One region of the Lysinibacillus irui genome, then DNA from elsewhere that is predicted to be linked to it. Evidence: predicted binding sites of a transcription regulator. Region 1 holds the regulator's gene; the other holds the start of a gene.
What was found. The regulator NrdR, encoded in region 1, represses ribonucleotide reductase genes. The targets are predictions, from matches to a motif close to AACACNATATATNGTGTT.

Region 1 (15,376 bases):
TACATGTGCTGAAGCAACAACAAGTGAGTGCGCTACATTGTTGCCATCTCCCACATAGGCAATTTTAAGCCCTTTTAAAATTCCTTTATTCTCTGCAATCGTTTCTAAATCCGCTAATGCTTGACAAGGGTGATAAATATCCGTTAATCCATTGATAACTGGAATGGCAGCATGCTCCGCCAACTCTTTGACCATTGCGTGAGAGTTTGCACGAATCATAATACCATCTAAATAACCTGATAATACATGGGCTGTATCATAAATTGATTCCCCACGACCAATCTGTAAATCGCGAGCATGCATAAACATACTTTTTCCACCTAATTGATTCATGCCAACTTCAAATGAAATACGTGTACGAGTTGAATGTTTTTCAAAAATCATGCCAAGTGTTTTACCTTCTAATAATCTTGGGCATTTCCCTTCTTTTGTAATCATTTTAAGCTGTGTCGCTAATTCAATAAGTTCTTGAACCTCTTGACTAGTATAGTCTAGCAAAGTTAGTAAATCCTTTCCTTTTAAACTAGACACTAACTTTAACTGGACTTCTTCGAGTAATTTCATAGCATTCGCTCCTTATATCGTTGCTGTTGAAATTAGTATAACATGCATAAATATAAAATCAACTGAATTTTTATAATTTATTTCAGTAATTATTCATTCGTCTTCAAATGTGACAAAAATTCGTACTTTTGAATAATTATGCATACAACATAAAAAAGATAGCTAGTTTAAACTAGCTACCCTTCATCTGCTTATTAGTCAAATGTAATTTTATTCACTGCTTCACGGTCTAATTTTTTAATGACTTCTACCATTAATTTAACAGCATTATCATAATCATCACGATGTAGGATACCTGCATGTGAATGGATGTAGCGTGTCGCAATACCGATGGATAGTGCTGGTACACCATTTGCTGTTACATGGATGGAGCCAGCATCTGTACCACCGCCAGCCATCGCTTCAAATTGATATGGAATATTGTGCTCATCTGCTACATCTAATACAAACTCACGTAAGCCACGGTGTGAAACCATTGATGCATCATACACAACGATTTGTGGGCCAGCACCCATTTTACTAGTTGATTCTTTTGCTGTAACTCCTGGAGTATCTCCCGCTACACCTACATCAACTGCAAAGCCAATATCTGGTTGAATTTTATGTGTTGCCGTTTTAGCACCACGAAGCCCAACTTCTTCTTGCACATTTCCTACAGAATAAAGAATATTTGGGTGCTTTTCATTTTGTAACGCTTTCATTACATCAATAGCAATAGCACAACCGATACGATTATCCCAAGCTTTTGCTAATAGATACTTGTCATTCTTCATGACGTTAAATTCAAAGTATGGTGTTACCATATCGCCAGGACGTACGCCCCATTCAAGTACTTCATCCTTAGAAGCAGCACCTACATCAATAAACATATCTTTAATGTCTACCACTTTATTACGCACATCTGCAGGTAAAATATGTGGTGGCTTTGAACCAATAACCCCAATCACTTCGTCACCTTTACGTGTAGTAATTGTTACACGCTGTGCAAGCATAACCTGGCTCCACCAGCCGCCTACTGTTTGGAATTTAATAAAGCCTTTGTCATCGATTTGCGTAACCATGAAACCTACTTCATCTAAATGTCCTGCTACGACAATTTTTGGACCGTTTTCATCGCCCACTTTTTTAGCAATTACACTACCTAAGTTATCTGTTTCTACAGTGTCTGCATATGGTGCAATGTATTTTTTCATGACCTCACGAGGTGCACGTTCATTACCTGCAATACCATTCGCATCTGTTAAATCTTTAAACATTTGTAATGTTGGATCTAGTTGTGTCATCCTTTGGCCTCCTACTTCTTGTATCTTCTTTATTATACTTCGTTTACCGAAATATTCCTAGCTTAATCGTCTGAAAATTGGTGTATTTCTTAATTTTAATAGCCTGAGCGCTGACGATTATAATTTTCTTGATTTTTTTCAATATAAGCACCAACAACATCCTCAAATGTAAATCCAAGATTATACGCTAGTAATCCATAGCATTGCCAAATGGTTAAATAGTGATCCTGAGTAGGTTGTTGAATAAATGTTAAAATAGCACTTTGTGTCTGTAAAAAAGTTTCCGTTAAATTTCTTTGCTCTTCAATTACTGGCCACTTTTCAATGGATGTATAGCCCTTTAATAAGCCAAGGGATAAGATAAAATGGATAGAATCAACATATTCCTCTAAAATGACTTCACGTGCTGATGGTCCTTTAGTACTCCAAAATTTAAAGCAGCGCGTTTCATTGGCAAGCTCAGCAAGCTCTACCATTAATGCCAAGCCCTTTTCTTGAAATACATCTTGTTGAATATTTTGTGTTTGCTCGATAAAATCATCAAGCTCTTTTTGCATAGTAAACAATTGTTGTAAATTCATTTTTTTCTCCTAAATTTCTAAAAAATATTTAAGTAAAAGTGAAACTATTTGACCTCTCTAATCGTATAGGAAAGAATAACCTTTCTTCAAGGGGGAAATTTAAACATGTTGCCGTTACTAATTCGACTTGCTGTAATAGCGCTTATTATCTATGTATTTTATAAAGCGATTCGTTATATAACCGATCCTAAACGCAAACTTGATGAAGCCTATGAAAAAGGCCAATATTATTTTTATGATGACGTTAAAAATGTCCGCAAAAATTTCTTTATTTCTTATAAGGGTGCTCTTTTTGAAGGTGAAAAATACCTGGGTACGACAGAAGATGCCTTCGAGGTTGTCACTATCTTCGTTGGTGCTCGAGATGCCGCAACGTTGCAAGGCTTCACCAAGAGCGACTTTGAATATTTACAGCAAGAAATTTTATTGAACTATCCAAGTGCTAAAATTAATTGGAAGCAGCCCATTGAACAGCTTATGCGGAACACATCCTCTTCATGAGGATGTGTTTTTCTTATTTTCGTTTAAACCCACAATTGTACAACAATAAATAGTTGAATGGCTGCTAGTAGTGGAAACCCAAATGCAAAACTATTGTGGCGTGTTTTGTGGCGGAATAAATACATACCAAGTACACCACCAACTGCCCCTCCTACAATAGCTAATGTAAACAAAGTGCGCTCTGCAATTCGCCATTCATGCTTTTTCGCACGAGATTTGTCCATACCCATTAAAATGAGCAGCACAATTGATAGTATACCCATATAAGCTAATAATGCTTGTCCCATTCTCTACTCCTTATCAAAAAACGTTATACTACTAATCTAACATAAAAAAGACTGATGGAAAAATCCATCAGTCTTTTTGGCACCTGTCGCTACGCTTTCGGTGTAGGAATCTCCTATTTTGCACCTGTCGCTACGCTTTCGGTGCAGAAATAATAATTGACATTGTCAACTATTATTTAGCTACTGCTTTTTTTGCAGCGTCTGCTAATTGAGTGAATGCTGCAGCATCAGTTACAGCAAGGTCAGCTAACATTTTACGGTTAACTTCGATACCTGCAACTTTTAAACCGTGCATTAAACGGCTGTAAGAAAGACCATTCATGCGAGCAGCTGCGTTGATACGAGTGATCCATAATTTACGGAAATCACGTTTTTTCTGACGACGGTCACGGTATGCATATTGACCTGACTTCATTACTGCTTGGTTAGCAACTTTGTATAATGTATGTTTTGAACCATAGTAACCTTTAGCTAATTTTAATACTTTTTTACGACGTTTGCGCGTCACTGTTCCGCCTTTTACGCGTGGCATATGAATTACCTCCTGCTTTTCATTAAAAAATGAATGTTAGTATTTTTTTGTAGTCAATTATTTCATGTAAACAAGTAAAGATTTGATGCGTTTGAAGTCACCAGATGAAACGATGTTTGCTTTACGTAGGTGACGTTTTTGTTTCGTAGATTTGTTTGCGAATAAGTGACTTCCATAAGCACGGTCGTATTTTAATTTACCTGAACCCGTTTTTTTGAAACGTTTCGCAGCTCCACGGTGAGTTTTCATTTTTGGCATGTCGAATTCCTCCTAAACTGTTCGTCTAATATTATTTCTCGTTCTTTGGTTGAAGAACTAAGAACATGCTTCGGCCTTCCATCTTCGGTTTTTGTTCTACCGTTGATACTTCAGCACAAGCTTCAGCAAAACGATCTAACACACGTTGACCAATCTCTTTGTGTGTAATCGCACGACCTTTGAAACGTAGGCTACATTTTACTTTATCGCCTTTTTCAAGGAATTTAATCGCATTACGTAACTTCGTTTGGAAATCATGCTCATCGATAGTTGGGCTCAGACGAACCTCTTTCATTACGATGACCTTTTGATTTTTACGAATTTCACGGTCTTTCTTTTGCTGTTCAAACTTAAATTTACCATAGTCCATGATACGAGCGACTGGCGGCTTGGCTTGAGGGGCCACAAGGACAAGATCCAAGTTTACACGAGCGGCGATTTCTAGCGCTTCATTACGTGTCTTTACACCAAGCTGGTCACCATTGTGATCGATTAATCGAAGTTCACGTGCGCGAATGCCTTCGTTTACATACATGTCTTTGCTAATAGTAATCCACCTCCAAGTAGTTGTCGCGAATACATGGTTTGGGCAAAGCCTTGCCCGGTTGAACGGTACATCCTCTTGTCATGTCCATAAAAAAAGGACGGACATTTTTGAAGATGTCCGCCCGCTATATGTGCATGCGCAAGTTTACGCAAAACAATTCAACGTGTCATACCTGTTCACAGCCTTTAAAGCGTTGTATCAGGTGAGAAGCGGGCAGCCTCTACTTCAACCACAAACTTTGTATTCATTAACCTTAATTATATTAGCATGTATATGATAAGTTGTCAAATGTTTAATTTCTTATCTCTACCATATTGACCTAGAATGAAATATTTTATACAAAAGTAAGATTTATTTTATACAGAAACCCTCACTTATGCAAGCGAGGGTTTCTTGTAAATGCTTATTTAGTAATTTCAGCTTTAATCGTTGCTAGGAAATCTTCAAAGCTAATTGTTTCAGAATCTTTTGAGCCATAACGACGTACATTCACGCCATTTGCCTCAACCTCTTTATCCCCAATGACAAGCATATACGGAATTTTCTTCATTTGCGCTTCACGGATTTTATAGCCTAATTTCTCTTCACGGTCATCCATTTCTACACGTAAACCAGCTGCAGTTAATTGTTCTTCAATTTGTTTTGCATAGTCGAAGTGAGCTTCATTTGATACTGGAATGACTTCCACTTGTACTGGTGCTAACCATGTTGGGAATGCGCCTTTGTACTCTTCAATTAAGAAGGCAACAAAACGTTCCATTGTTGATACTACACCACGGTGAATAACGACTGGACGATGTGGTTTACCATCTTCTCCAACATAAGTTAGGTCAAATCGTTCAGGTAATAAGAAGTCTAATTGAACTGTTGATAAAGTTTCTTCTTTACCAATCGCTGTTTTTACTTGTACGTCAAGTTTTGGTCCATAGAAAGCAGCCTCACCTTCAGCTTCGAAGTAATCTAAGCCAAGCTCATCCATCGCTTCTTTTAACATGCTTTGTGCCTTTTCCCACATTGCATCATCATCAAAGTATTTTTCAGTATCCGCTGGGTCGCGATACGATAGACGGAATGAGTAATCATTTAAATCAAAATCTTTATAAACTTCTAAAATTAATTGTACAACTTTTTGGAACTCCGCCTTAATTTGGTCTGGACGAACAAAAATATGAGCATCGTTTAAAGTCATCCCACGTACACGTTGTAGGCCTGAAACTGCTCCTGACATTTCATAACGGTGCATTGTACCAAGCTCTGCAATACGTAATGGTAGGTTACGATAAGAATGCATGCTGTTTTTGTAAACCATCATATGGTGAGGACAGTTCATCGGACGCATAATTAATGTCTCGTTATCCATTTCCATTGGTGGGAAAATAGAATCCTGATAATGATCCCAGTGACCAGAAGTTTGATAAAGCTCTTTCGAACCTAATACTGGTGTATAAACATGCTTATACCCAAGTGATAATTCTTTATCCACGATATAGCGCTCAATAACACGACGAATTGTTGCACCATTTGGTAACCAAAGTGGTAAACCTTGCCCTACCTTTTGAGAAGTTGTGAACAGGTCTAATTCTTTCCCGATTTTACGGTGATCACGTTCTTTTGCTTCCTCTAACATTTGTAGGTGATGTTTTAATTCTTCTTTTTTGAAGAACGCTGTACCATAAATACGTTGAAGCATTTTATTATCAGAGTTTCCTCTCCAATAAGCACCCGCTAAAGATAAAAGCTTGAATTCACGAAGCTTACCTGTTGATGGTACGTGAATACCACGGCAAAGGTCGAAAAATTCTCCTTGATAATAAATAGACACTTGCTCATCAGCAGGAATAGCTTCTAGTAATTCTAATTTATATTCATCGCCAATTTCTTCATAGATTGCTTGAGCTTCCGCACGACTTACATTTTTGCGTTCTACTTCTAGGTTTTCAGCAATAATTTTTTTCATTTCTTTTTCAATTGCAGGTAGATCTTCAGCAGTAATTGGTGTTGGTGAGTCAATATCATAGTAGAAACCACCTTCAATAACTGGACCAATACCAAGCTTTACATCTGGGAATAGACGTTTGATAGCTTGCGCTGTTAAGTGAGCTGTTGAATGTCTTAAAATCTCAAGAGCTTCCTCATCATCCTGTGTAATGATTGCAATTGTTGCATCCTCTTCAATTGGTGTTTTTAAATCCACTAACACACCGTTAATTTTACCCGCATAAGCCTTTTTACGTAAGCCTGGGCTAATTGATAATGCTACGTCATCAGTTGATGTGCCTTTTGCAAATTCCTTTACAGCGCCATCTGGAAAAGTTAATTTAATCATTTCTGACATATTCTTTGCACTCCTTTAGTTGTGTTAAATTCATAATGATTGATGAGTGAATCCGGCAATCGTTCGAGTATTTCAGCTTAGCTAGAAATTAGGGCACCCTATTTGAGCAGGTCTCAAGTCTTTTGGAGCGGATTTCTCCTCCCTTGGAGCGGTGTGAACTACTTTTGGAGCGGTTCTCCCCCTTCTTGGAGCGGTTGCGACTCCTTTGCAAGCTGTGTGACCACTTTTTTGAGCGGTTCTCTCCTCTCTTGGAGTGGTTACAACTCCTTTGCGAGCGGAGTCTTCAACTTTTCGAACAGCTTCCTTCTCATTCTAGGGTATTCTTCATATGTGCTAGAAAACAAAAAAGCTCCGTCCCTACGAAAGGGACGAAGCGTATGCTCGTGGTTCCACCCTTCTTCCTTCCGACTTATCTAAAGTCAGACGAAGCTCAAGGCTAGCTAACGGGCTAGGGACCGGCGAAAGATTATCCCTTTCGCTGCTCAGTAGGTAGTAAATAATGTGCCGACACTAGGAAGTTTACAGCCGATGACTTCCCTCTCTATAAGCTGATACACAAAATTCATGTCCTCATCAATGCATGTTGATATTAAGTATATGAGTCAGTATACGCTCGATTGTCGAAAAATGCAACTACCAATGTTACATACGACGATTTTTACCTCGCATTTCAATCGGTATAGTCAAGGCTTTAATACGCTCCATAATTCGTCCTGCTTTTACAACTTCAATATCACCCTTTTGTGACTGTGCTAAATGGTGCTCCAATTCATCATAATTAAAATTAGACGTGATAAACGTTGGTAATTGCTCTGCCATACGATAGTGGAAAATGGTTCCTAAAATTTCATCTCGCGTCCACGCCGTCATAGTTTCTGCACCTAAATCATCCAACATTAGGACAGGAGCTTTTTTAATATAATCTATTTTCTCGTTTAATGTATTATCGCCTATAGCATTTTTCATTTCTCGTAAAAACTCTGGGACAAACACAACAACAGAGCGAATTTTAATCGATGCTAGCTCATTAGCTAAAGCACCAAGCACAAAAGATTTCCCAACACCAAATTTACCAAATAAGTAAAACCCTTTGGAGGGTAGTTGACCTGACTCTTTTGTCATTTTTACAAATTGAGCCGCTTTTTGTGCAATCGCGACGCGAGATTCATCATCAATACTTAGATCTTGAATGGTCGCTTGGAGCACATCTTTTGGCATGTGCATGCTTGCAATCATATTCGCAACATCTCGGCGTTCTTCTTCTCGTACCTTTTGCTCACAACGAACATAGTCCATTTCAATAGAATTCCTGACGATTCTTAATGTCGGGAGGAAGCCTTTTAAATAGTTGGTACAGTGTTCGGTATTATCGCAACCACAGCATTCTGTAGATTGACTAATAAATTCATGAAGCTTTGGTAAATTTCGTTCAATATTCTCGTAGTTTAATTCATCTGCATGTTGAGCTAGAAATTCCTGTACTTGTGGATGTTCTAAAATTTCACGTCGCATAGCTTCATAGCGTTCTTGAAACGACGGTACATTTATTGCTCGTTTTAATGGTCCATTTATAGGTTCGATTGTTGCTCACCTTCTTCGCTATTCACTTTTTCCTAGCATTTCCAATATTTTCTGACGTTCTTTTTCAAAGTCTATCGTGCTAGAAGCATCTTCCTCTTGTTTTTCATTACGTTTATAAAACCATTCAGGGACTTTTTCTTCACGTTGATTTCTTGAACGTCCTTTAACCTGTTGACTTGTTTTATTTGCAGTTTGTGGCTTGTTTTTCCAAGCAGTATATTTATCATGCTCTTGGCGTGCAAGCTCCATTGCTTCCTTTGCCGTTTGGACATTTTTACGTACCCAGTGATCAGCAATCGTTTCCACATATTTTTTAGGTAGTTTCATATCTGTCGTTAGCATAACGTATTCTAATAATGCATTGACTACCCCAATTGGCATGCCGTGCTGAACGATTAAATTTTCTGCAAGTTGAACAGACGTTTGTAATGGTTCTTTACCATTATTAATATCACGTAATACTTGAACAGGAGCTGTTGTCTCTAAATAATGTTGGAGCTCCTGATCCTTCGTTTTTTGCCCCACTTCTGCTACTGGTAGAGGTTCGTTTACTCTTGCTAGTTTTGGCGGCTCCTTTGAAACTGTTAATTTATAAAAATCGGCAGCAGCCTTGCGTAAACGTTCTTGGGAAATTCCTAAATCATCGTCCAAAGCAAGAATGACCACTTTTTGCATATCAAGGGCTGTTAAATGATATAAAAATGCCAGTTTCGCTATCGCTTCACGTACTTCTAATGTCAACAAATTGGAAGGTACCAATTGCTCTGACAAACCTGCTTGCAACAAATCAAAATCAAATTGCTCCAAATAAAAAGGATATACTTTTTGCTGTTTATCCTTTTGACTCGTATCCACTTGTAAATCGGATGGGATATTAGAATGAACAGGCTTAAAGACATCAATAAAGGCGCGAGACACATCCTTAAATTCTTTGTCCTTTACAGGTGACATAAAGCGCTGACGTAAGTTTCGATAGGCCTGCTCGCCGATTTTACTAAACAGAAACATCGACAACAACGGATCTTTCATAAAACTATCTGCATCAAGTGGGCGCTGTAGCTCATATAAAAAACTACGCTCCCCCGCATTTTCTTTTTTCCATGTGCGTAGCAAACCGATTGCCTCCAGTGCAATACGGGCCTCAAACACTTTACCAATGGGCAAACCGAGCACATTCATTAAATAATAATGGGTCATTTGCTGTTTTGGCATTTGTTCAGCTTCAGCCCATAACGTTAAATAAAGGCTAATTGGCTCCGAGCCGGTTAATGGTTGATAAAACAATGTAACTAATTGACGCTCCTGTGTAGAAAATGCATGAGGTAGACGAATGTCGAAAGGATCGCCAGGCTGCAATTCCTTATATAAATGAATCAACGTCATTCATCCTCTCTGTTTTCTATGATTTTTTCTCCGTTTGACGTTGAATAATATCTTTAATTTCCTCAATAAAAACATTAATATCCTTAAACTGACGGTAAACCGAGGCAAATCGCACATAGGCTACCTCATCAATTTTAGCTAAGCGATCCATTACCATTTCACCGACGTCTTCTGAGCGTACTTCTGAATTGCCTATACGACGAAGATCTTTTTCAATAGATAGGACAAGTTCCTCCAGTACATCAAGCGCTACTGGGCGTTTCTCACAAGCACGAATAAGTCCACGAAGTACCTTCTCACGGCTAAACTCCTCTCGTGAACCTTCCTTTTTAACTACGACTAATGGTGTCTCTTCAATTTTTTCAAACGTTGTAAAACGGAAGCCACACGACTCACATTCACGACGTCTACGAATTTCTTTATTATCATCTACTGGCCTCGAATCCACAACACGCGTTCCGTTAAATTGGCAAGATGGACATCTCATATAATTACTCTCCTGATTTACAACAATTTAATATTTCTATTATAACAAATTTCCTACATGTAAGAAAAGTGCATTCATGTTTGTGAGCACATGATAAACCTAAAGCACCTAAAGTACAAGAAAATTATTCAAATTTAAGAGGTCTAGAAGGATTGCCATTGTAGCACAAATAACATAACACTTAACCATTTTCGGTATTCCTCTACATAAAAAAAGCACATTGAAATCACTTAGATTTCAATGTGCTCACGATGAAATTTTTATGCGTTTACTGTTTCTAAAGCATTCGCTACTTTTTTCACAAGATCTACTACACGTGCAGAGTAGCCCCATTCATTGTCATACCATGCAAGTACTTTTACTTTACGGCTACCTAATACCATTGTAGAAAGTCCATCAACCGTTGATGAGTAAGTAGTTGTGTTGTAATCAGAAGATACTAATGGTTCAACAGAGAAGTTTAAAATGCCCTTCATCGGACCTTCTGTTGCAGCTTTTACGAATGCAGCATTGACAGCATCAACTGTTACATCCGTATTTAAATCTACTACAAGATCTACTAAAGAAACGTTTGGTGTAGGAACACGCAATGCCATACCATGAATCTTACCTTCTAATTCAGGTAAAACTAATTTTAATGCTTTTGCAGCACCTGTAGATGTTGGAATAATGGATTGTGCGCATCCACGTGCACGACGTAAGTCTTTATGTGGATTGTCTAGGTTCTTTTGGTCATTTGTATAAGCATGAACTGTTGTCATTAAGCCATTCTCAATTCCAAATGTGTCATTCAATACTTTCGCTACTGGAGCTAAGCAGTTCGTTGTACAAGATGCATTTGAAATAACATCATGTTTAGCAATATCAAGTTTGTCATCATTTACACCTAAAACAATTGTTACGTCCTCGTTTTTACCAGGTGCTGTTAAGATAACCTTTTTAGCGCCCGCTTCTAAGTGCATTGCTGCTTTGTCACGTTCATTAAATTTACCTGTAGCTTCAATAACGATATCTACACCCATTTTTGCCCAAGGTAATTTTAATGGATCACGTTCGCTAATAATTTGAACACGTTTACCGTTTACAACTAAAGCATCGCCTGCTGGTTCTACCGTACCTTCAAATGTTCCGTGATTTGTGTCATACTTAATCAAATGTGCTAACGTTTCAGCTGGGTAGCTCGCGTTAATTGCAACGATATTTAAATCCTGTTGTACGATCGCTTGGCGGAAAACCATACGTCCGATACGTCCGAAACCATTAATAGCAATTGATACTGTCATTTATAATATCCTCCTGTGAGTACATACTCAGATTAATTAATTATATACTTTATGGTGATTAGTATAACACAATTTTAAAAAAGATGAACATTATATATTCACAATATAAAAGTTCTTATTTTCTGAAAAATTAATCCTTACTATGTCGTTTCCCCATTAAAAAATGCGCAGCAAACATATTTTGCTACGCATCTTAATGAAACCATTAAATAACATTCCAATAACTGAGGATTTTCCTTAATTGTTCCTCTGTATTTTCTATATTCTCATTATTATAAATAACCGCATCTGCGCCTTTTTCTTTGACAGACATTGGTAGCTGTGAATGCATACGTGCTAAAGCATCTTCTTTTGATAAATTATTACGTTCCATTAAGCGTCGAAGCTGAACTTCTTCACTGACCGATACGACAATGATACGCTCCACAAAATGCTGAAGCTTACTCTCAAATAACAATGGTATATCCATCACAACATGCTGATACCCTGCCTCTAAATAAGCATCACGTTGACGTAGCATTTCTTTTCGGATGGCTGGATGCATAATATCATTTAAAATTTTGCGTTTGGCAGGCTCATGGAAAATAATATCCCCCAGCCTTGTTCGATTTAAATTGCCATCCTCAAGCAAAATAGCTTGTCCGAAGCTTTCAGCAATTAAAGCTAATGTCTCTGTTCCTGGTTCTACGACATCTCGTGCTACAATATCTGCATCAACAATCGGTAACCCTAGTTCGGTCATCATTTTTGCTACTGTACTTTTGCCGCTTGCAATACTTCCTGTTAGTCCGATAATCATCGTTAAATCCCCTTTAATGTTGACAATTTGGGCAATAAACAGAGGTACGTCCACCAATTGTCATTTGACTCGTTACTGTTTCACATACTGGACATATCTTTTTCCCATACATTTTCAGCCGATTCTGCATACTCCCGGCTTCCCCATTAATGTTTCGATAATCAGAAATAGTTGAACCACCCGCTTCAATACTTTGGCGTAGGACAGCAACAATTTCCTCAAATAAAGCTCTTTTACGTTTGTCACTAATGCGATTCATTTTCCGTGCAGGATGAACTTTCTGGGCAAACAATGCTTCCGTAGCATAAATATTGCCACAGCCCGAGATGACTTGCCCATCCATAATAACCTCTTTCACAGCTTTATTTTCATATTTTGGTAATTTAGATTGTGCTATAAAAAATTCACAAGCATGCTCATCGAATGGCTCTGGTGCCATCTTTGTTAGCGGCACATGATCTTCAATCTTTGCCAAAAATCGAAGTTCACCAAAGCGACGAATATCCGAATAAATTAAGTATCCCCCATCTGCCATTTTAAATGTTGCATGGATATGCTTTTGGAATTTTTCCTCATTGATTTCTTCTGGTTCATTCACAACAAACCATGCACCTGTCATGCCTAAATGACTGACAAGCACATATGGCACATCATCCTTCATCAAATGAAAGAATATATATTTCGCTCGTCGTTCAATTTTAGTTATTGTCATGTGCGACAAAGACAATTCAAATGCATCCGGCTCTGCTTGTTTAACGATGCATTGCTTACCCTCACTAAAAGAGAAACGTACCCTTTCAGATAGCTGTACTTGTTGAATTGTCCGTCCTTCAATTTTTGGCTTCAATGCCTGGACGACACCTTCCACCTCTGGTAATTCAGGCATTTGAATCCCTCCTTATTTTGCTTCGTACCATGTAGAGCCATGGTTGAAGTCTACTTTGAGCGGTACGGAAAGCCCAATGGCATTTTCCATTACCTCTGGTACAATTTTTTCTAGCAAAGCAATCTCCTCTTTTGGAGCTTCAAAAATTAATTCATCATGCACTTGTAGAAGTAGTTTTGCCTGCATCTTTTCTTTTTTCAAGCGAGCATCCATATCAATCATTGCTTTTTTAATAATATCAGCGGCACTACCTTGGATCGGTGTATTCATTGCCGTTCTCTCCGCAAAGCTTCTTAAATTAAAATTCGAGCTTGTAATGTCTGGTAAATAGCGACGTCTATTTAAAATGGTTGTGACATACCCATTAAATTTTGCATCTTGTACAATATCATCCATATATTGTTTAACCCCTGGGAAACTTGCGAAATACTTTTCAATAAATATCGCGGCTTCCTTACGCGTTATATCCAAGTTTTGTGATAGTCCATAATCACTGATGCCATAAACAATCCCAAAGTTAACAGCCTTCGCAGCACGCCTCATATTACTATCCACTTCATCCTCTGCTACATGGAATACATCCATAGCAGTTCGCGTATGAACATCCATGCCTTCGCGGAAAGCCTCTACAAGGTTTTTATCTTCTGACATATGTGCCAGCACGCGCAATTCAATTTGCGAATAATCGGCAGAAAATAAAATCCAATCCTCTTTTGAAGGGACAAATGCTTGACGGATTTTGCGTCCTTCTTCCAAACGGATAGGTATATTTTGTAAATTAGGATCTGTAGAACTTAGACGTCCTGTCGCAGTTAAAGCTTGCTGGAAGCGTGTATGCACCTTGCTATCCGATTCATGAATTTCCTTTAGTAAACCTTCGATATATGTGGATTGTAATTTACCAAGCTGTCGATACAATAGGATATGTTCGATGATCGCATGCTCCGACTGTAATTTTTCCAATACATCAGCCGCTGTAGAATAGCCTGTTTTGGTCTTTTTAATCACAGGTAGACCAAGCTTCTCAAATAAAATAACCCCTAATTGTTTAGGTGAATTAATATTAAACTTTTCTCCAGCCTCTGCATATATTTCCTGCTCAATCACTATTAGTTTGTCATTCAGCTCGTGCCCCATTTTTTCTAACGTAGCACGGTTAACTGTAATCCCTTCACTTTCCATCTCGCCCAAAATTCTTGCCAATGGTAATTCTAAGTTTTTATAAAGATCAAATTGTTCATTCTCTTTTAATAACGTTTCTAGCTTCGGCTGTAATGACCACACAGCAAAAGCTTTACGACAAACATGCTGAGCAAGTTGATCAATGTTTGGAATCGCACGCTTAGCTCCTTTGCCATAAACCGTCTCATTTGCTTGGACATCATAGTAGCCTAACTCCCTTGCTAGTGTGGCAACATCATCTCCACTTAGCCCAGGATTATTAATATATGAGGCTAAAAGCAAATCAAAGTCAACGCCTGCTAATTGAATACCTGCTCGCTTTAATGCCGCTTGAGCTGCCTTAGAATCAGACATATATTTTATTTTTGTTGCATCTTCTAACCAGCGACGAAGTTCATCTGATTTTGCTGCAATATCAAACGGGATATATTGTGTCTTAGTACCATCTGATAAAGCGATTCCTAATTGCTGACATGTATGATAATGCTCATTCTCAAGCTCAACATGTACAGCCATCACATCTTTTAAGTCTTCTGGTTTTACTTCTTGCACTAACTCATATTCAAATGGTGCTTGTTCTTCTTCTTGGACTGTAAAATCACTTTTTTCAATGAGTGATTTAAAGCCAAGCTCACGCCAAACACTCATTAATTCTTCTTCGTTTGGCCCGTTATAAACAAGATCAGCAAGTGAAATGGTAATTGGAGCATCTGTATAAATCGTTGCCAGCTTCTTACTCATGATGGCCTGCTCTTCATTAGCTACCAACTTTTCCTTCATTTTGGAGGTCTTCAACGTATCCATTGCCTCATAAAGTGCCTCAACGGAGCCATGCTCTTTTAATAATTTTACTGCTGTTTTTTCACCGACACCTGGTACTCCAGGAA
Region 2 (15,376 bases), 460 kb from region 1:
TATTGGCCTTCAATTTCAATGCTAAACTTTCAATTCCAGGTAATTCTGTGAAAGTATGACTTCCGATAATTAGATTTATTCCTTTAAACTGAGCATATTGAATCGTATACAAATTACTTTCACCTGTAATGTATGTATCACACTTATGTTCAACGGCTTCCTTAAGACAAGCTGTTGATGCTCCATTACCACAGACTAAGCCCACTCGTTTCACCTTTTTGTCATTGAACCGCCAAAATCTAACGGGTTCTTCAAGTACGTTTTCAATTTTTGATACGAATTCATGAAATTCAATTTCTTTATCGTATTCAGCGATTCTACCAAAATATAATCCTTCCCATTCGTGGGTTCTTTTCATATTTTTTAAGTTCAATTTTTTTAATAAACTATCATTTGTTCCAAAATGACAGTCATCGAGCGGTAAGTGATTATAGTAGTGACTTATACCATACTCCGCTAGTTTTTCGATGCATGCGTCTTTCAATCCATATAGTTCCTCCCAAGCATCATGATGTGTCAACATCATATCAACGCCTTGAATTCTTGCTTCCTCTATTGTTTCAAGGGTTAGGTTAACACAGTATCCTATTTTTTTTATTTTTTTATCTGCCTTGTATGTAATCCCAGATTCACTAGCATAGATTTTCTTATTTTTCACATTAAAAAGTTCATTAATTTTTTCTACAATTTGTGAAACATCCATTTACTTACATACCCCCTCAATCATCTTTTCTGTATTCAAAAATTCGTTCCTAAATCGCTAAACAAAATATTTCCATTTGAAACAAAAAATACCCCTTTAGATTATCTTATCTAAAGGGGTAAAAAGGTACAACTGATTTTATATCTAATTTATAGACCGCATTTTAACTGTGCGCCACAGTTTGTGCATGTATTACAGCCGCCCATTTCTTCGACTGTGCCTTTACGGCATACAGGGCATGTATTCCCTACGTCAGAGCCAATTACAGTTGTTGACTCTAACGCTTGAATCGTATCTACTAATACGACCGGACGTTTTGTATGTTCTTCTACTAATTCCTCTTCAAATGAAAGTTGATCCATATCATTTTCTTCAGCTTTTAGTGTAAGTACTTGTGAATCACGGCTACCATCAACATAGACCGTACCGCCTTTAGCGCCACCTTTATATAGTCGCTCGTACACTTTTTCAACTTGCTGTACTGTATAGCCTTTTGGTGCGTTTACAGTTTTAGAAATAGATGAATCAATCCATTTTTGAATAATACATTGAACATCAGCATGTGCTTCTGGTTTTAGCTCCATCGCTGTAACGAACCATTCTGGAAGCTCTTGCTCATTTACTTCTGGATGACGCTCTAAATATTCTTGGACAATTTCAGCTTTCACTTCAATGAATTTACCTAAACGACCAGAACGGTAGTACGTGAAGGAGAAGTAAGGCTCAAGACCTGTTGCCACACCTACCATTGTTCCCGTTGAACCGGTCGGCGCAACAGTTAATAAATGTGAGTTTCGAATACCTGTTGCTAAAATTTGCTCTTTAATGTGAGCAGGCATTTTTTGCATATAGCCTGTCTCTGTAAAGGCTTTACGTAAACGAGCTGTTTCTTCGTCAGTAGCACCTACTAAGAATGGGAAGCTACCACGTTCTTTAGCAAGCTCTGTAGACGCCTCATATGCTGTTTCAGCAATGGTTTTAAAGATTTCATCGACTAAAGCATTGCCTGCTTCTGAACCGTATTCTTTCTCGCAATAAATAAGTAAATCTGCTAAGCCCATTACCCCTAAACCTACACGACGCTCGCCTAGTGCTTGTACACGGTTTTCTTCTAAGAAGTAAGGTGTTGCATCAATTACATTATCCTGCATACGAACGCCTACACGTACTGTTTCACGTAGTGCTTCGTAATCAACTGATTGATTTTCTTTATTTGCAAACTGTGCTAAATTCACAGCAGCTAAGTTACACACAGAATATGGTGCAAGTGGTTGTTCGCCACATGGGTTTGTCGCTACAACACTTTGTCCATATGCTTTGGCATTTGTCATGTCATTTGCATTGTCGATGAAGAAAATACCTGGCTCTGCAGAGTAAGTTGCACAAACATTAATTAAATTCCATAATTCTTTTGCTTTAATTGTACGGTATGTGCGGACTTTATAGCCCATTTTCTCCCATTCACGAACATCGCCAACTTTATGCCATTCCGTGTTGTAAATGTTCATTTCTTCTTTTGTATATTCCTCTACAGCTGGGAAGCGAAGCTCAAAGTCAGCATCATTTTCAACGGCTTCCATAAATTCTTTTGTTAATGTTACGGAAATGTTCGCACCTGTTAAAAACTCAGGATTATGAACTGTATAAGTACCACCATCACGTAACTTATTTTCAGCTTCACGTATAATCGCTGTATCGAATCCACCTAAGCCTTCTATATTTTTGTAGTTCACGATGCCTTGATACATCGCTTCTTCCTGCATAGAAAGAGGTTTAAAGTTTAATTTTTCTTTTGCTAGTCGAATGATTGATTCATCTGTCGTATTTTCAATTAAATAACGCAGAATACGTGGATTTTGCATTTTCGAAATAATAAATTCCACAATATCTGGATGCCAATCTGCTAGCATAATCATTTGTGCTCCACGACGTGATCCACCTTGCTCTACAAGATGTGTCAATTTAGCAATATCATCTAACCAAGAAACTGAGCCAGATGATTTACCGTTTACACCACGTGCTAGCGTGTTACGTGGGCGTAATGTTGAACCATTTGTTCCAACACCACCACCGCGGCTCATAATCTCCATAACTTGCTTACGGTGATCACTGATACCTTCACGAGAGTCAGCGACAAATGGCATAACGTAACAGTTAAAGAAGGTTACATCAGTTTCAGATCCAGCTCCATAAATCACTCGTCCAGCTGGAATGAATTTCAAGGATACTAATTGCTCATAAAATTTTTCAAACCATTCTTGACGTTTTTCTGGTGTTTTTTCAACAGCGGCAAGGCCCGTTGCATTTCGTTTTGCGATTTGTTCATAAAATATTTCAAGAGGCTTTTCTAGCACGTCAATTGAACGTGTAATCACACCCGTTTCCTGCTCTTGCGGATCGTCTAATGCGCTACGATAATCTTCCTCAATCAAAATATCTGCTGTTTTTGTAGCCATGTCCAGCTTTTGAATTGTCCCTAAACCTCGTGCAGGGAATTTTGGATCAGCTTTTACCGTTAAAACAACAAAATCACCAGCTTTTAGTGTTTTCTTTTCCGTGTCTTTAAACGAGTAGCGATCGATCATGACAAGTCTTGATACACCTTTATGTGTGATATGCATGTCAGGTGTTACTGGGTGAACCTGTGAAAATTGTTCAATATCTTTGTTTAATTGCTCAAATTGTTTGTTTACATCGGGTTGATGATTTGTGAGTACCATCATTTTGCCTCCCTTGTTTTCTTCATTACAAAATAAATACACAATATCATGTGTTATTAAACACTACATATTGTGTATATGTCTTAAAAAAAGATACTATATATAGTTTTTTAATTCAACTCTTGCTTTTTTAAATAGATTCAGAACTACTTGTTATAACTAGGATTGAACGTAAAAAAATATTTTTTCCATACCATTTTTTACTTTTTAAAGTTCCACTCGTCACATGCATATTTTTTTTCTTCTAATGCATGGACATATTCTAATTGCTCCTCTGAAAGTGTAAATGGTTTTAAATCAATTTGCAACGATTTTGCAAAGCCATCTCGAAAAGCTGTCACACATTGCTCAACTGTCACTGGCTCTTTGACAAGACTATTAATCGCGACTGCCTTTTCTGGCAGCTTTCTACGCATACGATCCTTTGCTTCCTCGCTTGAGAAATTAAATACCGATAATAATTTCTCTTGATCTAAATCTAATAAAATGGCGCCATGCTGTAAAATAACACCTTTTTGACGTGTTTGGGCACTTCCCGCTATTTTTTTCCCTTCAACGACAAGTTCATACCAGCTTGGTGCATCAAAGCAAACAGCACTTTTCGGACTCTTTAAGTCAGCTCTTTTCTCCTCTGTATCAGGAACACTAAAATAGGCATCCATTCCTAGGTTGTGGAAACCTTGCAATATTCCCTCACTTAATACACGGTATGCTTCTGTCACAGACTCTGGCATATTCGGATAACTTTCAGTAACAATGACGCTATATGTTAGCTCATGTTCATGCAGGACAGCTCGTCCACCAGTTGGTCGACGGACAAAACCTAAACCTTGTTCTCGAACAGCATCTAAATTAATGTCTCTTTTGGCTTGTTGAAAATAACCAATTGATAGTGTCGCAGGTTCCCACTCATAAAAACGGATCACTGGTGGAATTAACCCCTCACTATGCCAATCAAGTAATGCTTCATCTAGCGCCATATTAAAAGAAGGACTACATTTCCCTGAATTTAAAAAATACCAAGTTGTCATATGTTCATCTCCTACAAATATAAAATGATCCCTCAGGCCCCACCTGTGGTTCAACCTTAACAAAAATTACTCTACGGTTGCTCGATATGCTTTTGTAACAAAATAGACGAATTTGCCACAACCTAGTTAATTTTATCAAACTCATTGGACTATCGCTAGCGCATCTTTTATAATAATAGAGAAGATAGAAAGGGGTAAGAAAATCTTGGACATACTTATCACAATCGGTGTCGTTTTAGTAGTTATCATTGCATATATTGGTATTAATGCACTACGACTAAAAAAAGCCGTAACCAACTTAACACAAGAGCAATTCATAGAAGGCTATCGTAAAGCACAGCTAATCGATGTCCGTGAACAAAAAGAATTTGATGCAGGTCACATTCTTGGTGCACGTAATGTTCCTTCTACAACACTTCGTCAACGTTATAAAGAAATCCGCCCAGATTTACCAGTATATCTATACTGTCAAAATACAGGCCGTAGCTCACGTGCTGCATTATTTCTTAAAAAACGTGGGTACAACCAAATTTACCAACTTCAAGGCGGTTTTAAAACTTGGACTGGTAAAATAAAAGCAAAAAAATATTAATACTCTCATGAAAAAAAGTCGTCTCAAAGAACTATGAGACGACTTCTTTTTTAAAAAATTCAGAGTTTCTACTATATTATATCTATTGCAAATCATTAAATACTAGCTCTCGTTTCAACCAGTCTTTAATCCTGCATTTGGACCAGAAAAAAACCCAACAAAAAGGGGTAACCTATAGCCCATTTTCCCTAATGATACCACACTGTAAATTGGTCCTTACTAGAGACTGATACTTTGCAATCTTAGTTGAGCGGCTCTGCATGATGAATGATCACTTTGACATCAATTTGGAGCGGCTCTTCCTACAGATTGAGCACTTTGCTACCCTTTTGGAGCGGGTTCACTCTTCATGTGAGCGGTCCTCCCTGTAGAATGATCACTTCGATATCAATTTTGAGCGGTTCTTCACACACAATGAGCACTTTGCTACACTTTTGGAGCGGTTCTCACATCATATTGAGCGCTTTTCGCTACTTTTGGAGCGGGTTCACTCTTCCTGTGAGCGGTCCTCCCTACAGATTGATCATTTCTCCGAAACTTTGAGCGGCTCTCCCTGAAGAATGTTCACTTTGACATCAATTTGGAGCGGCTCTTCCTCCAGAATGATCACTTTGCAACTCTTTTGGAGCGGTTCTCGCATCATATTGAGCGCTTTTCGCTACTTTTGGAGCGGGTTCACTCTTCCTATGAGCGGTCCTCCCTACAGATTGATCACTTCTCCGAAACTTTGAGCGGCTCTCCCTGAAGATTGTTCACTTTGACATCAATTTGGAGCGGCTCTCCCTCCAGAATGATCGCTTCGACAGCAGTTTGGAGCGGTTCTTCACACATAATGATCACTTTGCAACTCTTTTGGAGCGGATTCACTCTTCCTTTGAGCGGTTCACTCTCCAGATTGATCACTTCCCCCGGCTTTGAGTAGTTTCTCGACAATATTGAGTACATTGCCTTCATGTTCAGAGCGGAGCTACCCCCTTTTCAAGCGCCTTTCCAACAGAAGGGGTGACCTCACCACTCTTTGGAGCGAACTATACCGTCTTTCCTGCTTGCTTCTCTCCCTATGCAAGCTTCCACTAAAAGTGTCTCCCCTTTTTTAGCAATTCTCCTTACTAAATCTTCTATGTCTAGAATTCCTATTTTTCGTCAGAGATTTCCCATTTAGTAACCCATTCTTCTATTTTTCTGAAAATAGTTAAAATTTATTGTTGAATTATTTTACGTGCACTGATAGGATGTATAATATCTTACAATAACAATTGATTAGAAAGTTAATAAGCTATGAATGCTATGGATCAAACTATAGCAGGAGCAGTTCTGGAGAGAGCGCACAATGCGTCGCCGAAGGGTTCACTATCTCAGGCAAAAGGACAGAGGAGTAATAGCAGCTTTTATAAGCGAAGCCACATGAATGTTAAAAGATTTCATGAAATATTTGCGAATAAATGGTATTTGTTATTCTGACGTTTTTCCGAGACTAGTGTCACAACTAGTCTCTTTTTTATTTTTCCAGTCATAGTTTTTACGCATCTTTGAGGGGGATTAACGTGGAACAGCAACAATTAAAACGTGATTTAAAAAATCGCCATGTGCAGCTTATTGCCATTGGTGGAACGATTGGCACTGGTTTATTTTTAGGCTCAGGGAAAGCCATTGCCCTTGCAGGACCTTCCATCATTTTAGCCTATTTAATTGTCGGTACCGCACTATTTTTTGTTATGCGCGCATTAGGCGAACTGTTACTATCTAACGCGGGCTACACATCATTTACGGATTTTGCATCTGAATACATAGGATCCTGGGCTGGCTATGTAACAGGCTGGACATACTGGTTCTGTTGGATTATGACGGCCATGGCAGATATTATTGCTGTAGGGGTTTATACACAATATTGGTTTGATATCCCACAGTGGGTGCCAGCCATTGGTTGCTTAGTATTATTATTACTACTGAATTTATTAACAGTTAAGCTTTTTGGGGAGCTAGAATTTTGGTTTGCCATCATTAAAGTTATTACTATTGTAGCTCTTATCATTATCGGACTTATTATGTTAGTGACAGGCTTTCATACTAGCTCTGGGCCAGTTTCTGTGGAAAACCTTTGGGCACATGGTGGGGTGTTCCCAAATGGGTTATATGGCTTTTTAATGGCCTTTCAAATGGTTGTTTTTGCATTCGTTGGTGTAGAATTAGTCGGGGTTTCAGCTGCTGAGACAGCAGATCCTCAAAAAAATATTCCGTCTGCCATTAATAAAATTCCATTCCGTATTTTACTCTTTTATGTAGGAGCATTATTTGTTATTTTATGTATCAATCCATGGTATGAAATGTCTGCCGAAAACAGTCCTTTTGTCCAAGTATTTACATTAGCAGGAATTCCAATTGCTGCTGGTATTATAAATTTTGTTGTACTCACTTCTGCCGCTTCAGCTGGTAATAGTGGTTTATTCTCTACAAGTCGAATGCTCTTTAATCTTGGTAACAATAAACAAGCTTCTCCTGCGTTTGCAAAACTGAACAAAAACAGTGTTCCAAGTAACGCACTCGTTGTGTCTGCTGTTGTTGTATCAGTAGGTGCATTGCTAAGTAAGCTGATGCCAGAGAATGCCTTTAGTATTGTGACGACGATTAGTGCAATTTGTTTTATATGGGTATGGAGCATTATTGTTATTTCTCACATCATCTATAAACGAAAAAATCGTGCTTTACATGAAGCATCAAACTTTAAAGCACCACTAACACCATTTATCAACTATGTCATTCTTGCATTTTTCGCATTTTTACTTATTGTCATGTTGATTTCTGAGGCTACGCGTACAGCACTGCTGTTAACACCAATTTGGTTTATCGCGCTATTGATTATTTATAAAATCAAAAGAAAAAAATAAAAAGAAGATGGCTTCAGACTACCCTGAAGCCATCTTCCACTTGTTAAAAAATTGTCATGTCCCATTCCGTCGCTAAATGCTTGAGTAATTGTACACCAGCGACACTATTGCCGATTGAATCGATAGCTGGTCCATAAATACCTATACCACAGCCAGCGGGGAACGGTGAATGCAAGCCAGCATGTCCTGGAACGGCTGTTAGGATTGCACCTGACACACCACTTTTAGCAGGTAGGCCAATAAATGCTGCAAATTTTCCTGAAGCATTGTACATACCACATGTCACCATCAAGGCCTTCGCTAATTTTGCCACTTGTTTAGGAAAAAGCTGTTTCTTTAATAGTGGATGATAGCCGTCATTGGCAATGACTAAACCAATCATGGCTAAATCTGAGACATTAACTTCAATCGCACATTGCTTCAGGTAGACCTCAAGTGCCGCATCTACTGGACAATCAAGGAAACCAGAGTCCATTAAATAATAGGCCAATGCTCGATTTCGATTAGCTGTTTGCCATTCCGATTGAAATACCTCTTCATTGATACTTAATTCCTTGCCGATGATTTGTTCTAAAAATGCTAGAATCTTTGTGACCTTCTCTTGTGGCGAACTCCCAGCGAGCAAAGAGGACACTGTAATAGCCCCTGCATTAATCATTGGATTAAAAGGTTTTCCTGGCTGATGGCTTTCCAAGCGAATAATCGAGTTAAAGGTATCTCCTGTCGGTTCCACATCTACTCTTTCTAACACATAAGGTACTCCTCGATCCATACAGGCTAAAATAAATGTAATAACTTTGGAGACACTTTGAAGCGTAAATAATTCTGCTGTATCTCCTGCTTTGATTTCGCGGCCATCATTTCCAATAATCGCAATACCTAATTGATTCGGGTCTTTTTTGGCTAAGGCTGGAATATAACTAGCACATTGTCCCTCTTTTGCAGCAGGACGAAATTGTGTCACCCATTGTGCCACTAGTTGATCATGTTCATGATGATTAGCTTGTGTTGACATTGATGTGTTCTCCTTTCAAAATGAGGCAATCAGAACCACCAGTCTAACTGGTGGTTTGCTCTACGCGTGAAACGCTGGGGTACTGGCCCATGTCTAAAGACACACTGAAAGGTCCGCCAACCGCACTCCGTTTTCACGCTACCACTAAAGTGGTTTTATTATTTTCGCTTTTTTGCTTGTATTTCTTCTCCTGTAAATGGATCAATGAATTCTTTCATAGTCATTTGATCCTCAAGAATATCCTCTTGCAATTGATTTTTTATATATTCCTGTATGATTTTTCTGTTTCGACCTACTGTATCTACATAATATCCGCGACACCAAAACTTCCTATTTCCATATTTGTATTTCAGGTTCGCATGCCGATCGAATATCATTAAACTAATCTTCCCTTTCAAATAACCTACAAACGATGAAACACTTATTTTTGGTGGAATACTCACCAACATATGAATATGATCAGGACAAGCTGTAGCTTCAATGATTTCTACTCCTTTTCTTTCACATAACTGGCGAAGAATTCTACCTATATCTGCTTTGATTTTTCCATAAATAATCTGCCTTCTATATTTTGGCGCAAAGACGATGTGATACTTACAATTCCATGTCGTGTGTGCTAAACTTTTATTATCCATTTGGAGCCCCTTTCGTACGAAGTCGGTTGACCAGACCTGATTTCATTGTACGGCTGGGGTTTTTTTCTTGTCCATAGCTAGAAGCCCTTTGGAACCCCTCGCATAGCAAGGGGTTTTCAAAAGATACAAAAACAGAGCCTTCATAGTTCTCCTATGAAGACTCTATCTAGATCGCTATCCTTTTATAGCTTTGGAGGCTGTGTTCCCTCCGGAATTAAAGATATATATGTCTCTCCATCAAGACGTTCTTGCCATTCTTTTTTTGCTTCTTCAATTAATGCTGGATTATCAAGTAATGCGATAGCTGTACAAGCCATGATTTTAGCCGCTTGTAGCATACCTTTATGCGCAATTGGCATAACCCCCTGTGAAACAACCTGCCATGTATGCAACGGTGTACCTAATGCCATACATACGGTTGTACATTGTACGGTTGGTACTTTCCAGCTGACATCTCCAACATCTGTTGAGCCACCCATAATAAATTCAGGGAGCATGTCTGGGACGTGATCCGCAATGACTTTTCCTTGTAAACGCTTAACATCTTCTTTACGCAAACCTACCAACGAAGAAGCTTGTACTTCAGGTGTAAATGTATTAAAAATTGCCTGTGCGTACTGCTCATCCTCTATTGTATAGTCTGGCATACCAATTTCAAGTATTTGTTGATACATTACATCATAAAGTGTTTTATTTGTAATGAGATTTGAAGCAGCACCCTCAAAATCAATGTCAAGCGACGTACCTGTCATAAGCGTTGCACCTTTTGCAATATTTTCAACGCGCTGATAAATCTCTTGTACTTGTTGTTTTTTAGGGGCTCTAACGAGATAGGTTACCTCTGCATAGGGTTGTACTACATTCGGTGAAGTTCCACCAGAGTTTGTGATGGCGTAATGCACACGAGCTTCTGGAATGATATGTTCTCGTAAGTAGTTTACCCCAACATTCATCAGCTCAACAGCATCTAAAGCACTTCGTCCAAGATGTGGTGCTGCTGCTGCATGTGCACTTTTCCCAGTAAACTTAAAAGTAGCAGCATAGTTTGCTAGAGAGCTACAAGTCATTACAGTAGAAAATGTACCTGGATGCCAAGAAATCGCAATATCAACATCATCAAAAAGTCCAGCTTTTGCCATATACGCTTTACCTGAACCATTTTCCTCGGCAGGACAGCCGTAAAATCGAATGGTTGCTGATTGATTATGCTGCTCAAGATAATCTTTCACTGCCACAGCAGCAGCAAAGGCTCCAGTTCCTAATAAATTATGCCCACAGCCATGACCGCTTCCTCCATTTTCAATAGGTTCATGTTGTGTAGCGCCACCTTTTTGACTCAAACCAGGAAGTGCGTCATATTCCCCTAAAAAGGCAATGACAGGCTTTCCAGAACCAAACGTCCCTATCAGAGCTGTACTAAGTCCAGCAACACCCACTTCGGTTTGAAAACCCTCTTTTTCTAGCGCCTCTTTCATATAGTGCATTGATTTTTTTTCTTGAAAATGAAGCTCTGGTACAGCCCATATAGCATCACTTAATGCCACACTAGCTTCTTGTTTTGCTTCAATTAATGTCGAAATTTTTTCGTGAAAACTCATTAAAGTCCCTCCAATTTTTATGCTTTCAATAAAGTCCCTTTTTGGTCATTAAGCGTGACAATGGACACAATACAGATGAGCGCAAAGCCAATTAACATCCAAAATGCCGCATCAAACGAACCATTAAAAGCATCTACCATAAAGCCAATGGCCATAGGTGTGACAAAACCTGCTAACTGTCCACCTGTATTGGCGATACCCATTGCCGAACCTGTAATTGAAGAAGGTAATTTCTTCAGTACGATAACAGGTAATAACGTAATGACGAACGCAATAAAGATCGAAACAACTGTTTGATAACCAATAAATAACGTCACTGTTTTGGCCGTAAACATTAAATACAATAATATGCCGATAACTGCACAGGATATGGACCCTAGTACCTTTTCTATTCCTCTTGGTAGCTTATCAATAATAAATCCGCTGCCATACACACCGATAATCGTTGTAATAGCAGGAATTGTTTGTGCCCAGCCAATGGACATTAAATCCAATCCACGATTTTTCTGAAGATACGTAGGAATCCAAGAAACTAATCCCCAGTTCACTGCATAAATACAAAAATATGCAATGATCAAATTCCACATAAGTGGTGTTTTCAATAATTCTTTAAAATTTACCTTTGTAGTAGGATGATTTGTCCCAGCTTCTTCTACTATTTCAGCCTTCGGAAGCTGAATATACTTCCAGTATAATAAGGCAATAATCGCTCCAATCGACCCGATAATAATAAACATCATGCGCCAACCTATCGTTCCTAATAAATAAGCAGCTAGCAGCGGCACAATTAATGATACAATCCCTCCAGAAGTAAGCATGATGGACATGGCTCTTCCTCTTTCTTCTTTCGGGAAAATCGTCGCAATAATCTTAGAGCTCGCTGGCTGAAATCCACCCTCTCCGATGCCAAATAAAAAGCGAATCACAATCATAGCCGTTAATGACCAAGCAATTGCTGTTAGACCGGTGAAAATAGACCACATAATAACAGCCAACAGTAAGATTCGTTTTGCGCCAAATTTATCAGCAAGCCAGCCACCTGGTATTTGCATAATGGCATAGCCTAAAAAGAAAGCGCTTAAAATAATACCCGTAGAGGATGCATCTAATTGCAAATCACCTGTAATTGAAACAACTGCATAGTTCATAATGTAACGGTCTAAGTTTCCTAAAGACCAGCCCAAAAATAATAGCGCAAGGATAACATTTCTAGATTTTTTAGTTACTTCATTTGTTAACATTCATATCCCTCCCATATCTCAAAACATTCTCTAACATTGCAGTCTCTACTTCACTGCTTTTTTTCCTTAATGATCTTTGCCCCCTTGTAATATCTAGTAAAATAAAACCCCTTTTATATACCGACATTTTCGTTATATATTCGTATAATAATCAAACTTCTATGAAAAAACAATATTTTTTTGAAAATTTCTAATAGATAATCGTCTTTGTAAACGAACATTCATCTCTTTAAAAGGTTCACAATTCCTTGATAAATCAGTTTTTAAAGGACAAAAAAAGCCCCAAACCATTTTTGGCTTGGGACATCTTCATTATTTTTAAACAAGCTGATACATTTTTATCGGCCTACCACGAGTATGCTGTAATTCTTCTCCACAAATTCTCGCTAAATCCACTCCACATAAATCTGCCACGATTCGTTGGGCATTTCTTTCACTCATCTGAAGCTGTGTCGCTAAATCCTTTGTCGTAAAATGCTTCCAGTGCATTTTCTGCACAAGCGCATAAATTTTCATGTACGTTTTTACACTAATATTACCTTTTTTTAGTTTTTCTAAAATAAAAGGGTCTTCTGCTCGATAGGAATACGTAAGTTCTTCTACATTCCCTACGGATTCAATAATTGTTCCATCATCCTGAATCATAACAATATCTACCGCTTCATTTTCCTTCGTCTGTCTTAATCCTCGATGAGCATGTAATTCAGCATTGAACACCGTTTGAGCAAAACCAATGCCTGCCGTTACCTTCGCTTCCATTTCAATGGACAGCTGGTACATTTTTTCCTGTAAAAATTGGATTTGTCCTTCAATGGCTCCCCTTGTACTAAAAATAGTATACTTTCCATTCCCTTCTTCAATCAGTGAGCCATCAATTTGTTCACAGAGCTGAAGCAGGTTTTCCTTTATGCGCAATTCTAAATACTGTATACGGTACCCTTGCTTCATTCTTTCTTTTAATGAATCGAAGTCCTTTATTTCCAGCATAACTGCACCAATTTGGGTCTCTTTATAATAGGACGTTTTGATTTTTTCTGTAAAAAGCTGAACGGTATGGTAAATTTCCGTTTTGGTCGGTGAAACCCAATAAGACGGCACACCTCGTTTTTTCAGCTCTTCATCAACAGAAGGATAGCAAGTAATCGCAAAATCGATTTTGCCCGCCTGCCAGAGATCATAGTGGAAATCAAATAGCTCTTGTGGATTAACAGCCACATCAAATTCCTTTAAATACATGTGATGGACATTATGCTGAATTTCCGCAAGACTCTCTGACGCCATTTGGGAAGGCGATGGGATGATGTCGATACTGACATTTTCAATAAACTTTTTTTGTTGATAGGACTGCTCTAAAAAGCCCCGATAAATGGCTGCTTCGGAAAAAATAATATGAGTCAATTTATCCTTGGAAACATTCGTTTGACTGGCAAGCTTATAGGGGATGTAGCCAGAAAATAGCCAGAAATCCACATCCTGATTATAGGTTTCGACAAGATGCTTTGTTTCCGTCGCCACTTCATAAATATACGGAATAAACTCCATATCCTGTTCAATTTCCCGTGCTAACGCAATAATTCTCTCAACCGATTTAGCGGGACCAACAACACCTATTTTATACATCTTTTGTTCCTACCTTCTTTGTGAAACTACAATCGTTTATGTAAAAAATTTCATTCTCTGTAGTACATAGTATAGCGAACATTGAATTTACTAGACAAATAATAATGACTTTATCTATAAAGAAAGCCCCGAAAATCCATCGGGGCTTCTTGTAGTAATTATTATTGTTCAGTTGGATACATGTTGTTATAAAGTAACTCTAATTTCTTTGAAAGCTTACCATAGGCAGTTTGCCATGCTTTGCGAGCCTTCTCATCTCCATCCACTGGAACGTATAGAGCATGAACGTCTGCTACCTTTTTCAAATCCCCTTCCGCCTGTGTCAGCTTCGAATAATTTTTTACGATCTTCTGATCAGTAGCACTTAATTGATCATAAATCGCACGAATTTCTTTCACTTTTTCCTCTAACCCAGCTATATATTCACCTTTTACAACTAGAGAATTGATAGACTCAATTAACAGCAAAGCACTTTCATTTGTTTGCTGTTGCCCTTTCTGCTTATCAATAATCAACTGTCTAGTCGCAGCATCAATCAGGCTCACTTGTTTAGACGTCAGCTTTTCAAATGCCTTGATGACTGTACTTGGATTATTATTAAACGATTTCTCATAAGTCTTCATAAAGGATTCTACCTTTTTGACATCCGCCAATGCTGCTTTTAATATATCATAATTTGTAATTAATTTTTTATCACTTGAGCTAAGGCTACTATACTGTGTCGATAGATTTTTAATTCTATCAATGGAAACTGTATAAAGATCATTTGCTAAAATGCTTGCAATATCATGATTTAGCTGTGTAATATTCGGCGCATTTTCATCAATAATTTGATTATTTAATAAAGCCTCATATTGCTCTTTTGCTAAATGTTGTTGATTCGAAGGTAATTTAGCATACGCTTTTTGCACTGTTTCAATTTTTTTAGCTTGTTTAGCAGCATCTGTTTCTTCTCTAGCTGTCTGGACTTTTTTATGGAATGATTTCACACCTGAAATATCCTTCTTTGCTGCTGTTAATAAATAATAATTCGTCACATATTTTCTTGCACCTGACGATAGACTTTTATACGTTTCTGACGCTTTATCAGTTGCGGATTCTAATTGTTTGAATGTAAAGGTAGTGACATCTGCAAATTTAGCTATTTCGGCCTTCAATGCTTCCGCAGCAGCCTTATCAGCAGGCACTTTACCATTGTCATCAATCGAAACCTTAGGCGTATTCAGTAAAAAGTCATCGGCATTATAGACAAGGGACTGTTGTAAAGTCGTAAGCTTATTATAAGCTTTGAGAGCACTCGTATAGCTTGAATTCAGTTTACTTTCTGTCACGCCAG

Region 2: a site for NrdR is predicted at 3,483-3,500, ahead of OU989_RS14015 (vitamin B12-dependent ribonucleotide reductase). Genes of this name have one in related genera too.

Annotation. Positions count from the first base shown of each region.
Region 1 is NZ_CP113527.1:3,222,716-3,238,091, forward strand. Features, by position in the region: gene argF (ornithine carbamoyltransferase) at 1-564, opposite strand, end outside; gene OU989_RS16245 (M42 family metallopeptidase) at 759-1,847, opposite strand; gene OU989_RS16250 (dUTP diphosphatase) at 1,943-2,428, opposite strand; gene OU989_RS16255 (sigma-w pathway protein ysdB) at 2,534-2,929, shown strand; gene OU989_RS16260 (DUF1294 domain-containing protein) at 2,953-3,216, opposite strand; gene rplT (50S ribosomal protein L20) at 3,389-3,748, opposite strand; gene rpmI (50S ribosomal protein L35) at 3,806-4,006, opposite strand; gene infC (translation initiation factor IF-3) at 4,038-4,541, opposite strand; gene thrS (threonine--tRNA ligase) at 4,957-6,888, opposite strand; gene dnaI (primosomal protein DnaI) at 7,531-8,460, opposite strand; gene OU989_RS16290 (replication initiation and membrane attachment family protein) at 8,488-9,852, opposite strand; gene nrdR (transcriptional regulator NrdR) at 9,869-10,339, opposite strand; gene OU989_RS16300 (glyceraldehyde-3-phosphate dehydrogenase) at 10,600-11,622, opposite strand; gene coaE (dephospho-CoA kinase) at 11,828-12,421, opposite strand; gene mutM (bifunctional DNA-formamidopyrimidine glycosylase/DNA-(apurinic or apyrimidinic site) lyase) at 12,435-13,307, opposite strand; gene polA (DNA polymerase I) at 13,320-15,376, opposite strand, start outside.
Region 2 is NZ_CP113527.1:2,767,370-2,782,745, forward strand. Features, by position in the region: gene OU989_RS14010 (Nif3-like dinuclear metal center hexameric protein) at 1-703, opposite strand, end outside; gene OU989_RS14015 (vitamin B12-dependent ribonucleotide reductase) at 853-3,423, opposite strand; gene OU989_RS14020 (lipoate--protein ligase family protein) at 3,624-4,454, opposite strand; gene OU989_RS14025 (rhodanese-like domain-containing protein) at 4,660-5,046, shown strand; gene OU989_RS14030 (hypothetical protein) at 5,758-5,949, opposite strand; glycine riboswitch at 6,351-6,427, shown strand; gene OU989_RS14035 (amino acid permease) at 6,591-7,931, shown strand; gene OU989_RS14040 (glutaminase) at 7,975-8,946, opposite strand; gene tnpA (IS200/IS605 family transposase) at 9,105-9,581, opposite strand; gene OU989_RS14050 (M20 family metallopeptidase) at 9,764-11,179, opposite strand; gene OU989_RS14055 (MFS transporter) at 11,197-12,420, opposite strand; gene OU989_RS14060 (hypothetical protein) at 12,739-14,040, opposite strand; gene OU989_RS14065 (hypothetical protein) at 14,202-15,376, opposite strand, start outside.